2 linked regions of the Cystobacter fuscus DSM 2262 genome follow. The protein of the gene in region 2 interacts with the protein of the main gene of each other region in a pairwise test. Links are inferred from orthologs where the notes say so. Each region holds a gene or a part of one and is shown on either strand. Other genes may lie near its edges. The genes, in order: nusG and rho.

The links.
Region 1: the proteins of rho (region 2) and nusG interact in binary tests that used the Escherichia coli proteins (3 or more experiments, as listed by UniProt). The link is inferred for Cystobacter fuscus DSM 2262 from one-to-one orthologs.

What each region holds. Positions count from the first base shown.
Region 1 is NZ_ANAH02000069.1:170,390-174,046, forward strand. Bases 1-2,972 are described here. They hold nusG (transcription termination/antitermination protein NusG), read right to left. Parts: upstream 1,772-2,972; coding sequence 1,229-1,771; downstream 1-1,228. Other genes in these bases: rplA (50S ribosomal protein L1), read right to left, coding at 1-640; rplK (50S ribosomal protein L11), read right to left, coding at 683-1,126; secE (preprotein translocase subunit SecE), read right to left, coding at 1,771-2,214; rpmG (50S ribosomal protein L33), read right to left, coding at 2,406-2,570; tuf (elongation factor Tu), read right to left, coding at 2,666-2,972. In the rest of the region: more of tuf, read right to left, coding at 2,973-3,657. UniProt on the Escherichia coli protein: Part of the processive rRNA transcription and antitermination complex (rrnTAC). The complex forms an RNA-chaperone ring around the RNA exit tunnel of RNA polymerase (RNAP).
Region 2 is NZ_ANAH02000006.1:247,011-254,392, forward strand. Bases 2,339-5,271 are described here. They hold rho (transcription termination factor Rho), read right to left. Parts: upstream 4,652-5,271; coding sequence 3,026-4,651; downstream 2,339-3,025. Other genes in these bases: D187_RS11340 (AI-2E family transporter), read left to right, coding at 2,339-2,654; D187_RS11345 (hypothetical protein), read right to left, coding at 2,670-2,990; ligA (NAD-dependent DNA ligase LigA), read left to right, coding at 4,951-5,271. In the rest of the region: D187_RS11330 (glutamine amidotransferase), read left to right, coding at 224-961; D187_RS11335 (hypothetical protein), read left to right, coding at 988-1,446; more of D187_RS11340, read left to right, coding at 1,479-2,338; more of ligA, read left to right, coding at 5,272-6,978; D187_RS11360 (acylphosphatase), read left to right, coding at 6,993-7,277; D187_RS11365 (DUF3052 family protein), read left to right, coding at 7,274-7,382. UniProt on the Escherichia coli protein: Facilitates transcription termination by a mechanism that involves Rho binding to the nascent RNA, activation of Rho's RNA-dependent ATPase activity, and release of the mRNA from the DNA template.

The sequences.
Region 1 (3,657 bases), on a different replicon or contig from region 2:
CCTTGAGGTAGACACCCTTGGCGGTGGCCGGCTTGAGCTTCATGACCAGGTCCACCAGGGTGTTGAAGTTCTCCTGGAGCTTCTCCGCGGGGAACGAGGCCTTGCCGAGCTTGGCGTGGATGATGCCGGCCTTCTCGGCGCGGAACTCCACCTTACCGCCCTTGGCATCGCGCACGGCCTTGGCCACGTCCATGGTCACCGTGCCCACCTTGGGGTTGGGCATGAGGCCGCGAGGACCGAGCACCTTACCGAGCCGGCCGACCACGCCCATCATGTCCGGGGTGGCGATGACGGTGTCGAAGTCGAGGAAGCCGCCCTCGATGCGCTTGGCGAGGTCGTCGCCGCCCACCACGTCGGCCCCGGCGGTCTCCGCGTCGGTGGCCCGCTCGCCCTTGGCGAACACGGCCACGCGCACGGTGGCGCCCGTACCGTGGGGAAGAACCACGGCGCCACGGACCATCTGGTCCGCGTGCTTCGGGTCCACGCCCAGGTTGAGCGCGACCTCGACGGTCTGATCGAACTTGGTGCCGCGGAGAGTGGTGGTCTCCTTCAGGGCCTGGAAGCCCTCGGCGATGTTGTAACGCTTGTTGCGGTCCACCTTCTCGGCGGCGGCGCGGAACTTCTTACCGGACTGAGGCATGGGGAAAATCCTCTTGATTCAAAAGGGTGAAGGTGGAGGGGACTAGACGATCTCGATGCCCATGGAGCGCGCGGTGCCGGCGATGGTGCGCTGGCAGGCCTCCAGGGAACCAGCCGTGGTGTCCTCGAGCTTCTTCTTGGCGATCTCCTCCAGCTGCTTCTGGGTGATCTGCCCCACCTTCTCCTTGCCCGGCTTCTTGGCGCCCGAGCCCTTCTTCTTCTCGGTGTGCAGGCCCGCCGCCTTCTTGATGAGCACGGCCGCCGGAGGCGTCTTCAGGATGAAGGTGAAGGAGCGGTCCTGATACACGGTGATGATGACCGGGATGATCAGACCTTCCTTGGCCTCCGCCTGCGTCTTGGCGTTGAACTGCTTGCAGAACTCCATGATGTTCACGCCCTGCTGACCGAGCGCGGGGCCGATCGGCGGAGCGGGGTTCGCCTTGCCGGCGGGAATCTGCAGCTTGACCTGTCCTGTGACCTTCTTCATCGGCTGACGACTGCCTTTCGAATGGGTGGTTGTCGCGGTCCGCTTGACAGGCGGGCCTCCCACCCTGGGGATCCCCGGCGCGTGAGCGACCGGGGAAGACTGCTAGCCGGTGGTCTTCTCCACCTGCATGAAATCCAGTTCCACGGGCGTGGCGCGACCGAAGATGCTGACCAGCACCTTCACGCGGCCCTTCTCCGCGTTGACCTCTTCCACGGTGCCATTGAAGTTGGCGAAGGGGCCATCGATGACGCGCACGGTGTCGCCATCGGAGAACTGCATCTTGGGCTTGGGCTTGAGCGTCCCCTCGGAGATCTGCGAGGTGAGCCGGGCCACCTCGGCATCCGAGATGGGGGTGGGCTGCTCGTTCTGCGCCGCCCCGGGGAAGCCCGTGATCTTCGGGGTGTTCTTCACCAGGTGCCAGGAGCGATCATTGAGCTCCATCTGCACGAAGATGTAGCCCGGGAAGAACTTGCGCCGCGAGGTCTTCTTCTCGCCCTTCACCATCTCGACGACCTGCTCCATGGGGATCAGGATCTCGCCGAACAGGTCCTGCAGGTTCTCGAGGCGGATGCGCTCTTCCAGGCTCTTCTTCGCCTGGTTCTCGAAGTTGGAGTAGGTGTGGACCACGTACCATTTCATCGCCATTACAACTTCCCCCAGATGGCAGGAATCCACTCGACCATGAGGTTGTAGGCGAGGGTGTCGATGCCGAAGAGGAGGATCGCCGCGACGATGGACGCGACGATGACGGCCATGGTCGACGCCTTGGTCTCCTCCCAGGACGGCCAGGTCACCTTCATCAACTCCGAGGCGACCTCCAGCGAGAGCGTGTGCGTCTTGGGGTGCACGTAGGCCCCCACCACGAGCCCCGCGGCGATCACGAAGCCCAGGAGCGTCGAGACCGTCCAGTCGAGACCGTCGATGATGACGGGATCGCTCCACCCCAGGCGCGCCCAGATGAGGCCGCAGACGTGCTCCAGGAAGAACGCGAAGATGAGACCCGCGATGAGGAAGAAGATGACCACGAGCCGCTTCGGATCCATTCCCGAACGGTTGGCCTGCTGGCTGGCCTCTGATGCCGCTGCCATGATTCCTCGCTGACTGAGTGCGACTGGATATCGAAAAACACAGGAACCCCCGGTACGTGGGTACCGAGGGTCCCTGCAACTAAACAACTGGCAGGCCAGGAGGGATTCGAACCCCCAACACGCGGATTTGGAGACCGCTGCTCTACCGTTGGAGCTACTGGCCTAGAGAACACCCGAACGAAACAGCCGACCTAGACTTTACCTTCCTTATGGACGGTATGCTTGCGCTCGCGGGGGCAGTACTTGCTCAGTTCGAGCTTGTCCTGGCTCTTCCGCTTGTTCTTGGTCGTGAAGTAGTTCCGCTCCTTGCAGGTCGTGCACTCGAGCGAAATGATGCTGCGGTTACCCTTGGGCATGGCTTGGACTCGATGAACACGAGGGAAAGCTGCGCGAAACAGCTTCCCCTCGGAGTTGACTCACAGGAGAGGCAGGCAAGAAGCCCACCAGCCAACTAGGCGATGATCTCGGCGACGACGCCGGCGCCCACCGTGCGGCCACCCTCGCGAACCGCGAAGCGCAGCTCCTTCTCCATCGCCACCGGGGTGATGAGCTCCACCTCGATCGCGATGTTGTCGCCCGGCATCACCATCTCCACGTTGTCCGGCAGCTTCACCGTGCCCGTCACGTCCGTGGTGCGGAAGTAGAACTGGGGACGGTAGCCCTTGAAGAACGGGGTGTGGCGGCCCCCCTCTTCCTTGCTCAGCACGTAGATCTGCGCCTTGAACTTGGTGTGCGGGGTGATGGAACCCGGCTTGGCCAGCACCTGGCCCCGCTCCATGTCCTCACGCTTCAGACCACGCACCAGCGCGCCGATGTTGTCGCCCGCCCGGCCCTCGTCCAGCAGCTTGCGGAACATCTCCACGCCCGTCACCACCGTCTTCTGCGTGGCGCGCAGACCCACCACTTCCACTTCCTCGCCCACCTTGATGATGCCGCGCTCGACGCGGCCGGTGGCCACCGTTCCACGGCCGGCGATGGAGAACACGTCCTCCACCGGCATCAGGAAGGGCTTGTCCGTGGCGCGCTGGGGGGTGGGGATGTAGCTGTCCACCGCCTCCATCAGCTTGAGGATGGCCGGCTCGCCAATCTCCGAGGTGTCGCCCTCGAGCGCCTTGACGGCGCTGCCGGGAACAATCGGAATGGTGTCGCCCGGGAACTCGTACTTCTTGAGCAGGTCGCGCACTTCCATCTCCACGAGCTCGCGCAGCTCGGGGTCGTCCAGCAGGTCCACCTTGTTCAGGAAGACCACGATGTAGGGCACGCCCACCTGGCGGGCGAGCAGGATGTGCTCGCGCGTCTGGGGCATCGGGCCGTCCGCGGCCGACACCACCAGGATGGCGCCGTCCATCTGCGCCGCGCCCGTGATCATGTTCTTGACGTAGTCGGCGTGGCCCGGGCAGTCCACGTGCGCGTAGTGCCGGTTCTTCGTCTTGTACTCCACGT
Region 2 (7,382 bases):
CGGCTCGCGTCCGCGGAGGATAGCCTCTTCGCGGGGTCCACACCCCGCCGCGCGATGCACACCTTGAGCGCGGCCCGGCGAGGTGAAAGCGTATGCGCGTTGGACATCCAGTGGACTCCTCACCACCCTGGACGCGCGTCGCAAGTGAACGGGCGTCAACACAACCAGCAGCGGAAGCTAGGGGGGGCCCCCCCTCCCGGCAACCCAGCTCGAAACCGAGGCCATGAAGAACGTTCTCCTGTTGAAAGCCGGTGATGCGGCCCGGCCCGTCCAGCTCAGCGTGGGTGACTACGACCAGTGGTTCGTCGAGTCGCTCGGACCAGATGGATGCCGCTTCGACATCCTGCACGCGCACCAGGGCGCCGAGCTGCCCCCGAGCGCCGCCGGCTATGACGCGGTGATGATGACCGGCTCCCCCAAGTCCGTGACCCAACTGGAACCCTGGATGGAGCGCGCCGCGGACTTCATGCGGGGCGCCGCCGCCCGGGGCGTCCCCGTGCTCGGGGTATGCTTTGGGCACCAACTCCTCGCCCATGCCCACGGGGCGCGGGTGGTGCGCAACACCCAGGGGCGGGAGATTGGCACCGTGGAGGTGCGCCTGAGCCCCGAGGGGCGCAAGGATCCGCTCTTCCACGAATTGCCCGAGACCTTCGTCGTCCAGGCCACCCACGAGGACATCGTCGAGCACCCGCCCGAGGGGGCCACGGTGCTCGCGGGCAACGAGAACACGGCGGTCCAGGCGCTCGCCTTCGGTCCGCTCATCCGGGGGGTCCAATTCCACCCCGAGGTGCATCCGGCCGCCATGCGGGCCCTCATCCTCGCCCGGCAGGAGAAGCTGGAGGCCGAGGCCGCCGCCCGGGGGCAGCCACCGGCGGAGCGCGTGCCCCGGCTCCTGGCGGGCATCACCCCGGCGCCCGCCGGACACGCCATCCTGCGCAACTTCCTGGAGCGGTTCACCTGAGCATCCCACTGGAGTAGGGAGGACCCATGGCGTCGCGCTGGGACTATCTCTTCGAAACCAAGCCGGTTCCCATGATGGACCACCTCCTGGAGGAGGTGGCCAAGCTGCTGGCCAAGGATCTGCGGCAGTGGCCGCCACCGGTCCAGGAGATAGACCTGGACACGGGAGGGCAGTTCGCCCCCCTGTACACCGAGCCGACGCCCCGCCCCGCCGAGGCCGTCTACGAGGAGGCGCTCCGGCTGTCGCGCTGGGAGCTGGAGCGCGAGCTGGACGCCTACGACGACTACATGCGCAACAAGCGCTACCTGGAGCGGGGGTTGGCCCCGACGGACCGTCTGCCCCTCTTGCTGCTCAACCGCTGGGTGGTGGACCAGATGCTGGGGCTGGGCGAAGCTACCGAGGGCCGGGTGAACCGCCGGCTGATGCTGCGCTGCCTGGAGCGACTGGAAGCCCACAGAAGGCGCGTCATAATCCCCTCCGCTTGAGACCCAGTCAGCCCTCTGCCATAAGCCGCGCCATGCAGCATCACGAGCTCGATCTCCTCGCGCAGCGCCGCAAGCGCTTCTACATCCTCGCGGGTTTGTGGCTGGTCATCGCCACCATCCTGTTCTTCTTCCGCTCGGTGCTGCTGCCCTTCGCGGGCGCCGCGTTGATCGCCTACCTGGTGCACCCGCTCGTCACACGCCTCACGCGCGTGCAGGTGCGCGGGCACGCCATTCCGCGCTGGGTGGGCATCCTGCTCATCTACTCGGGCTTCTTCCTCGTGCTCTACCTCTTCTTCATCGCCATGGTGCCGCAGCTCTACCAGGAGCTGGCGCGCATCAGCCGCGATGGCGTCACCTTCCTCAACTCGCTCACGCCCGAGCGCATCCACGTGCTCGCCGACCGCGTCGAGGACTGGCTGCGCGCCAAGGGCATCCCCGTGGCGCTCGCCACGCCCGAGGAGATGCGCAACGGCGTGTCCGGCGGCGGCGTGACGGTGGACCTGGAGAAGATCCTCCAGGACGTGGCCGCGCAGCTCACGGGGCTGATGCGCCAGCACCTGGGGGACATCGTCACCGTGTCGCGCCACATCATCACCTCGGTGGTGGCCGGCGTGTTCATGACGTTCTTCATCCTGATGGTGGCCGCGTTCTTCTCCATCGACGCGCACGCCGTCGTGGGCTACTTCACCAGCCTGTTGCCGGCCGAGTACGGCACCGACTCGCAGCGCCTGCTCGAGCGGATTGATCGCTCGCTGTCCGGCGTCGTGCGCGGCCAGGTGACCATCTGCGTCGTCAACGGCACGCTCACCTTCCTGGGGCTGGTACTCTTCGGGGTGAAGTTCGCCTTCCTCCTGGCCACGGTGGCCACCGTGTTCAGCCTCATCCCCATCTTCGGCACCATCCTCAGCTCGGTGCCCATCGTGCTCATCGCGCTGGCGGACGGCTTCCAGAAGGGAGTGGCCATCCTGCTGTGGATCATCGGCATCCACGCGCTGGAGGCGTACTTCCTCAACCCGAAGATCATGGGCCAGGCCGCGCGCATCCACCCGGTCATCGTGGCCTTCAGCCTCATCGCCGGGGAGACGACGTTCGGCCTGGTCGGCGCGCTCTTCGCGGTGCCCGTGGCCTCCATCATCGTGGCCTGCTTCGACTACGCGCGCCTCAAGGCGCAGCCCCACGTGGCGGAGGCCTCGCTGGAGGTGAAGTAGGCGCGGGCGGGGGCCTCAGCCGCTGCAGGCGGCCTCGCAGCGCGACTCGCGGCAGAAGACGAAGCAGCGGCCACAGTCGAGGTGGTCGGCGGGACAGGTGCCGTCACACTTCACCCCGCTGCAGTTGGGCCCGTCCTGCACGTGCGTGGGGTTGGTGCCCAGCCCGCAGCAGGCGTTCCCCATGCAATCCGAGTCCTGGTAGCAGGTGCGGTTGGACAACGGGGCGGGAGTGCCCCCGAAGTCGTCCAGGTCGATCGGTTCGCATCCGGTGGCCAGCGAGAGCACCGCCCCCAGGACGACGAGGGCGGACGGAAAGGCGAAACGGGTGCTGCGCATGCGACGGCTCCCTTCGTGAGAACGAAGGGAGAGTATTAACGGTTCATCGAGCCGAGGAACTCGGCGTTCGCGGCCGTCGGGCGCATGTGTTTGAGCACGAACTCCATCGCGTCGATGGGCGTGAACGGGTGGAGCACCTGGCGCAGGGCGGTGATGCGCACGAGGTCCGCCTGGGTGAGCAGCAGCTCCTCCTTGCGCGTGCCGGACTTGTTGATGTCGAGCGTGGGGAAGATGCGCTTCTCCATCAGCTTGCGGTCCAGGACGATTTCGGAGTTACCCGTGCCCTTGAACTCCTCGAAGATGACCTCGTCCATGCGGCTGCCGGTGTCGATGAGCGCGGTGCCGATGATGGTGAGGCTGCCGCCCTCCTCGATGTTGCGTGCGGCGCCGAAGAAGCGCTTGGGCTTGTGCAGGGCGTTGGCGTCCACGCCGCCCGAGAGAATTTTACCCGAGGCCGGCACCACCGTGTTGTAGGCGCGCGCCAGACGGGTGATGGAGTCCAGGAGGATGCACACGTCGTACTTCTGCTCGACCAGGCGCTTGGCCTTGTCGATGACCATCTCCGCCACCTGCACGTGGCGCGTGGCGGGCTCGTCGAAGGTGGAGCTGACCACCTCGCCGCGCACGTTGCGCGCCATGTCCGTCACTTCCTCGGGGCGCTCGTCCACCAGCAGCACGATGAGGTAGACGTCCGGGTGGTTCTTGGAGATGGCGTGCGCGATGTTCTGCAAGAGCACCGTCTTGCCCGCCTTGGGCGGCGCCACGATGAGGCAGCGCTGGCCGAGCCCGATGGGGCAGAACAAGTCGATGATGCGCGTGGTCATCTCCGCCCCGTCGTGCTCCAGCTTCAGCTTGCGCGTGGGGTAGAGCGGCGTGAGGTTGTCGAAGAGGATGCGGTCGCGCGTCACCTCGGACAGCGGGTCGGCGAAGTTGACCTTGTCCACCTTCTGCAGGGCGAAGAAGCGCTCGCCCTCTCGCGGCTGGCGGATGGGGCCCGTCACCGTGTCGCCCGGCCGCAGGTTGAAGCGGCGCACCTGCGAAGGGGACACGTAGATGTCGTCGGGGCTCGCCTGGTAGTCGCTGTCCGCGCTGCGCAGGAAGCCGAAGCCGTCGCTGAGCAGCTCCAGCACGCCTTCGGCGTGCACCTCGAACTTCTTGTCCGCGATGCCCGAGAGCAGCGCGAAGATGAGATCCTGCTTCTTCAGGCCCTGGTAGCCCTCGATGCCGAAGTCATGGGCCATCTTCGCCAGGTCCGTGATCTTCATGCGCTTGAGATCATTGAGACTGAGGACCTGCATGACCGGAGCGTCCGAGGGGCCAGCTTCCGCGCCCGGAGACACCTCGACGAACTCGGGAGCCGGGGCCTGCTGGGAGGCCTCCTCCTCGTGATCGGCCGCCGCGCGCACCTCCTGGTACTCCTCGTCCCGGACGGGGTGGGAGGGGATGGGCGTGAGGACCGGGCGGGGCGTGGCGACCACCGGGGCCTCCTCGGCCGCGGGCTCCTCGTCCCGGCGGGCCGACGTCCGGCGGCGCGTGGGCTTCTCGGACTCGTCGCGCTCCACCGTCTTGGCCCGGGTCGAGCGGCGCTTGGGCTTTTCCTCCTCGATGTCGACGACCTGGGGGGCGAGGAGCTTCTCTTTGGGTGAACGGGCTTTGGCCATGGTGCGGGGGGCTGGACTTGCGGCGCGGGGGGGAGTCGCGCACGGGAATGTCGTGGAAGATGTCCGGGGGGGACGCGAGACGCCCTCAGGGCGACACCGGGATCCCTTCTTGCCGGGACCACGCGGGTGGGAGAACCTTGTGCTGGGAAGAGGTGGCGCCTGAAGGTGGGACAACAACCCTCATGCGCTCGACACGAGGTTATTGACCACCTCCAGAGCTGTCAAGGCATCCTCGCAACCCGAGCCACCAGGCAACAGAGCCCCCGAATATTCCAGTCCAGCCGCCGAGCCCCTCCGCCGTGACCGCCTCGAAAACCGCTGACGCCGCCCGCATCGGGCAGCTCCGAAAAGATCTCGCCTACCACAACCACCGCTACTACGTGCTCGACTCGCCGGAGGTGAGCGACGCGGAATACGACCGGCTCATGCGCGAGCTGCAGGAGCTGGAGTCTCGCCATCCGGACCTCGTCACGCCCGACTCACCCACCCGCCGGGTGGGCGGCGCTCCGGCGGAGAAGTTCGAGAAGGTGCGCCACCGCGTGGCCATGTTGTCGCTGGCCAACGTCTTCGACGACGAGGGGCTGAGCGACTTCGACGAGCGCATCCGCCGCCAGACGGGACTCGCCCAGGTCGCCTATGTCTGCGAGCCCAAGCTGGATGGGCTCGCCATCACCCTGACCTACGAGCAGGGCCGCTTCGTGCGCGGCGCCACGCGGGGAGACGGGACCGAGGGAGAGGACGTGAGCGCGAACCTGCGCACCCTGCGCGGCCTGCCCACGGAGCTCCTGCCCCAGGACGGGGTGAAGGCGCCCGGGATGATCGAGGTGCGCGGCGAGGTCTTCATCTCCAAGAAGGACTTCAAGCGGCTCAACGACAAGCGCGAGGAGGAGGGCGAGCCGCTCTTCGCCAACCCGCGCAACGCCGCCGCCGGCAGCCTGCGCCAGTTGGATCCCCGCATCACCGCGTCGCGGCCGCTGTCGCTCTTCCTGTACGAGTGCGTGCCGGGCGAGGGCGTGCCCGCCTTCCGCTCGCACACCGAGAAGCTCGGCTACCTGCGCTCGCTGGGGCTGCCGGTGAACCGGGCGGTGAGCGTGCCGAGCGTGGAGGGAGTGCGCGAGCAGTACCGCGCGAGCCTGGAGGGCCGCCATGCGCTGCCCTTCGAGGTGGACGGCATGGTGGTGAAGGTGGACGACGAGGACCTGCGCCAGCGCCTGGGCCAGGTGTCCAAGAGTCCGCGCTGGGCCGTGGCCTACAAGTTCCCGCCCGAGGAGGAGTCGACGCTCGTCGAGGACATCCAGGTGTACGTGGGGCGCACGGGCGCGCTCACGCCGGTGGCGCACTTGAAGCCGGTGAAGGTGGGCGGCGTCACGGTGAGCCGCGCCACCCTGCACAACGAGGACGAGCTGCGGCGCAAGGACGTGCGCAAGGGCGACACCGTCTTCATCCGCCGCGCGGGCGACGTCATCCCGGAGATCGTCAAGGTGGTGGAGGGCAAGCGGCCCGAGGGCACCGAGCCCTTCGTCTTCCCCACCGAGTGCCCGGTGTGCCACGCGGCGGCCGTCAAGGACGAGGAAGGCGCCATCATCCGCTGCACGGGCGCCACCTGCCCCGCGCAGCTCGTGGAGAAGGTCCGCCACTTCGCCTCGCGCACCGCCATGGACGTGGACGGCCTGGGCGAGAAGCTCGCCGCGCAGCTCGTGGAGACGGGGCTGGTGAAGAGCTTCGCGGACCTCTACCACCTCACGCGAGAGAAGCTCCTCACGCTCGAGCGCATGGGGGACAAGAGCGCGGACAACCTGCTCGCCAGCATCGAGCGCTCCAAGCAGACCACCCAGCCTCGCTTCCTCTACGCGCTGGGCATCCGGCACGTGGGCGAGTCCACCGCGCGCGTGCTCGCCGAGGCCTACCCCGACGTGCGCGGCCTCTACACGGCGAGCCTCGAGGACATCACCCGCGTCAAGGACGTGGGTCCCACCATGGCCGAGGTCATCCATACCTTCTTCCATGAGCCGCTCAACCGCGAGGCCATCAACGCCCTGCTCGCCGCGGGCGTCACCCCTGCCCCGCCCGTCGTCGTCAAGACGGGCGTGTTCGCTGGAAAGACGGTGGTTCTCACTGGGGGTATGAGTGGAATGAGCCGGGAGCAAGCCAAGGAGGAAATCGAGCGCCGGGGTGGCAAGGTGTCGGGAAGTGTCTCTCGCAAGACGGACCTGGTGGTGGCGGGCGAGGATGCGGGCAGCAAGCTGAAGAAGGCCCAGGAGCTCGGGGTAAGAATCGTGGACGAGCAGGCCTTCCTCCAATTGCTCCAGACGGACGCACGAGGCTAGGAGGCGTGGGCAGCATGGACAGTCGTCGAGTGAGCCTGCGGATCCGGGGCCGGGTGCAGGGTGTTTCCTACCGGGAGAGCGCCCGCGCCGAGGCCCTGCGGCTGGGCCTCAAGGGCTGGGTGCGCAACCTGCCCGACGGGACGGTGGAGGCGGTGGCCGAGGGCCCGCCCCACGCCCTGGATGCCTTCGTCAGCTGGAGCCACCGCGGCCCTCCCCAGGCGCGCGTGACGGAAGTGGAGCGCGCCGATGCCGAGGCGCTCGGGGAGTTCATCACCTTCATCGTGGAGCGCAGCTCATGAATCCCTACGCGCCAGCCTCCCTGACCTCCATGCTGGGCATCAAGTCCGGCAGCAAGGTCTCGGTCATCAACCCCCCGCGCGGCTTCGTCCAGAAGCTCAACCCCC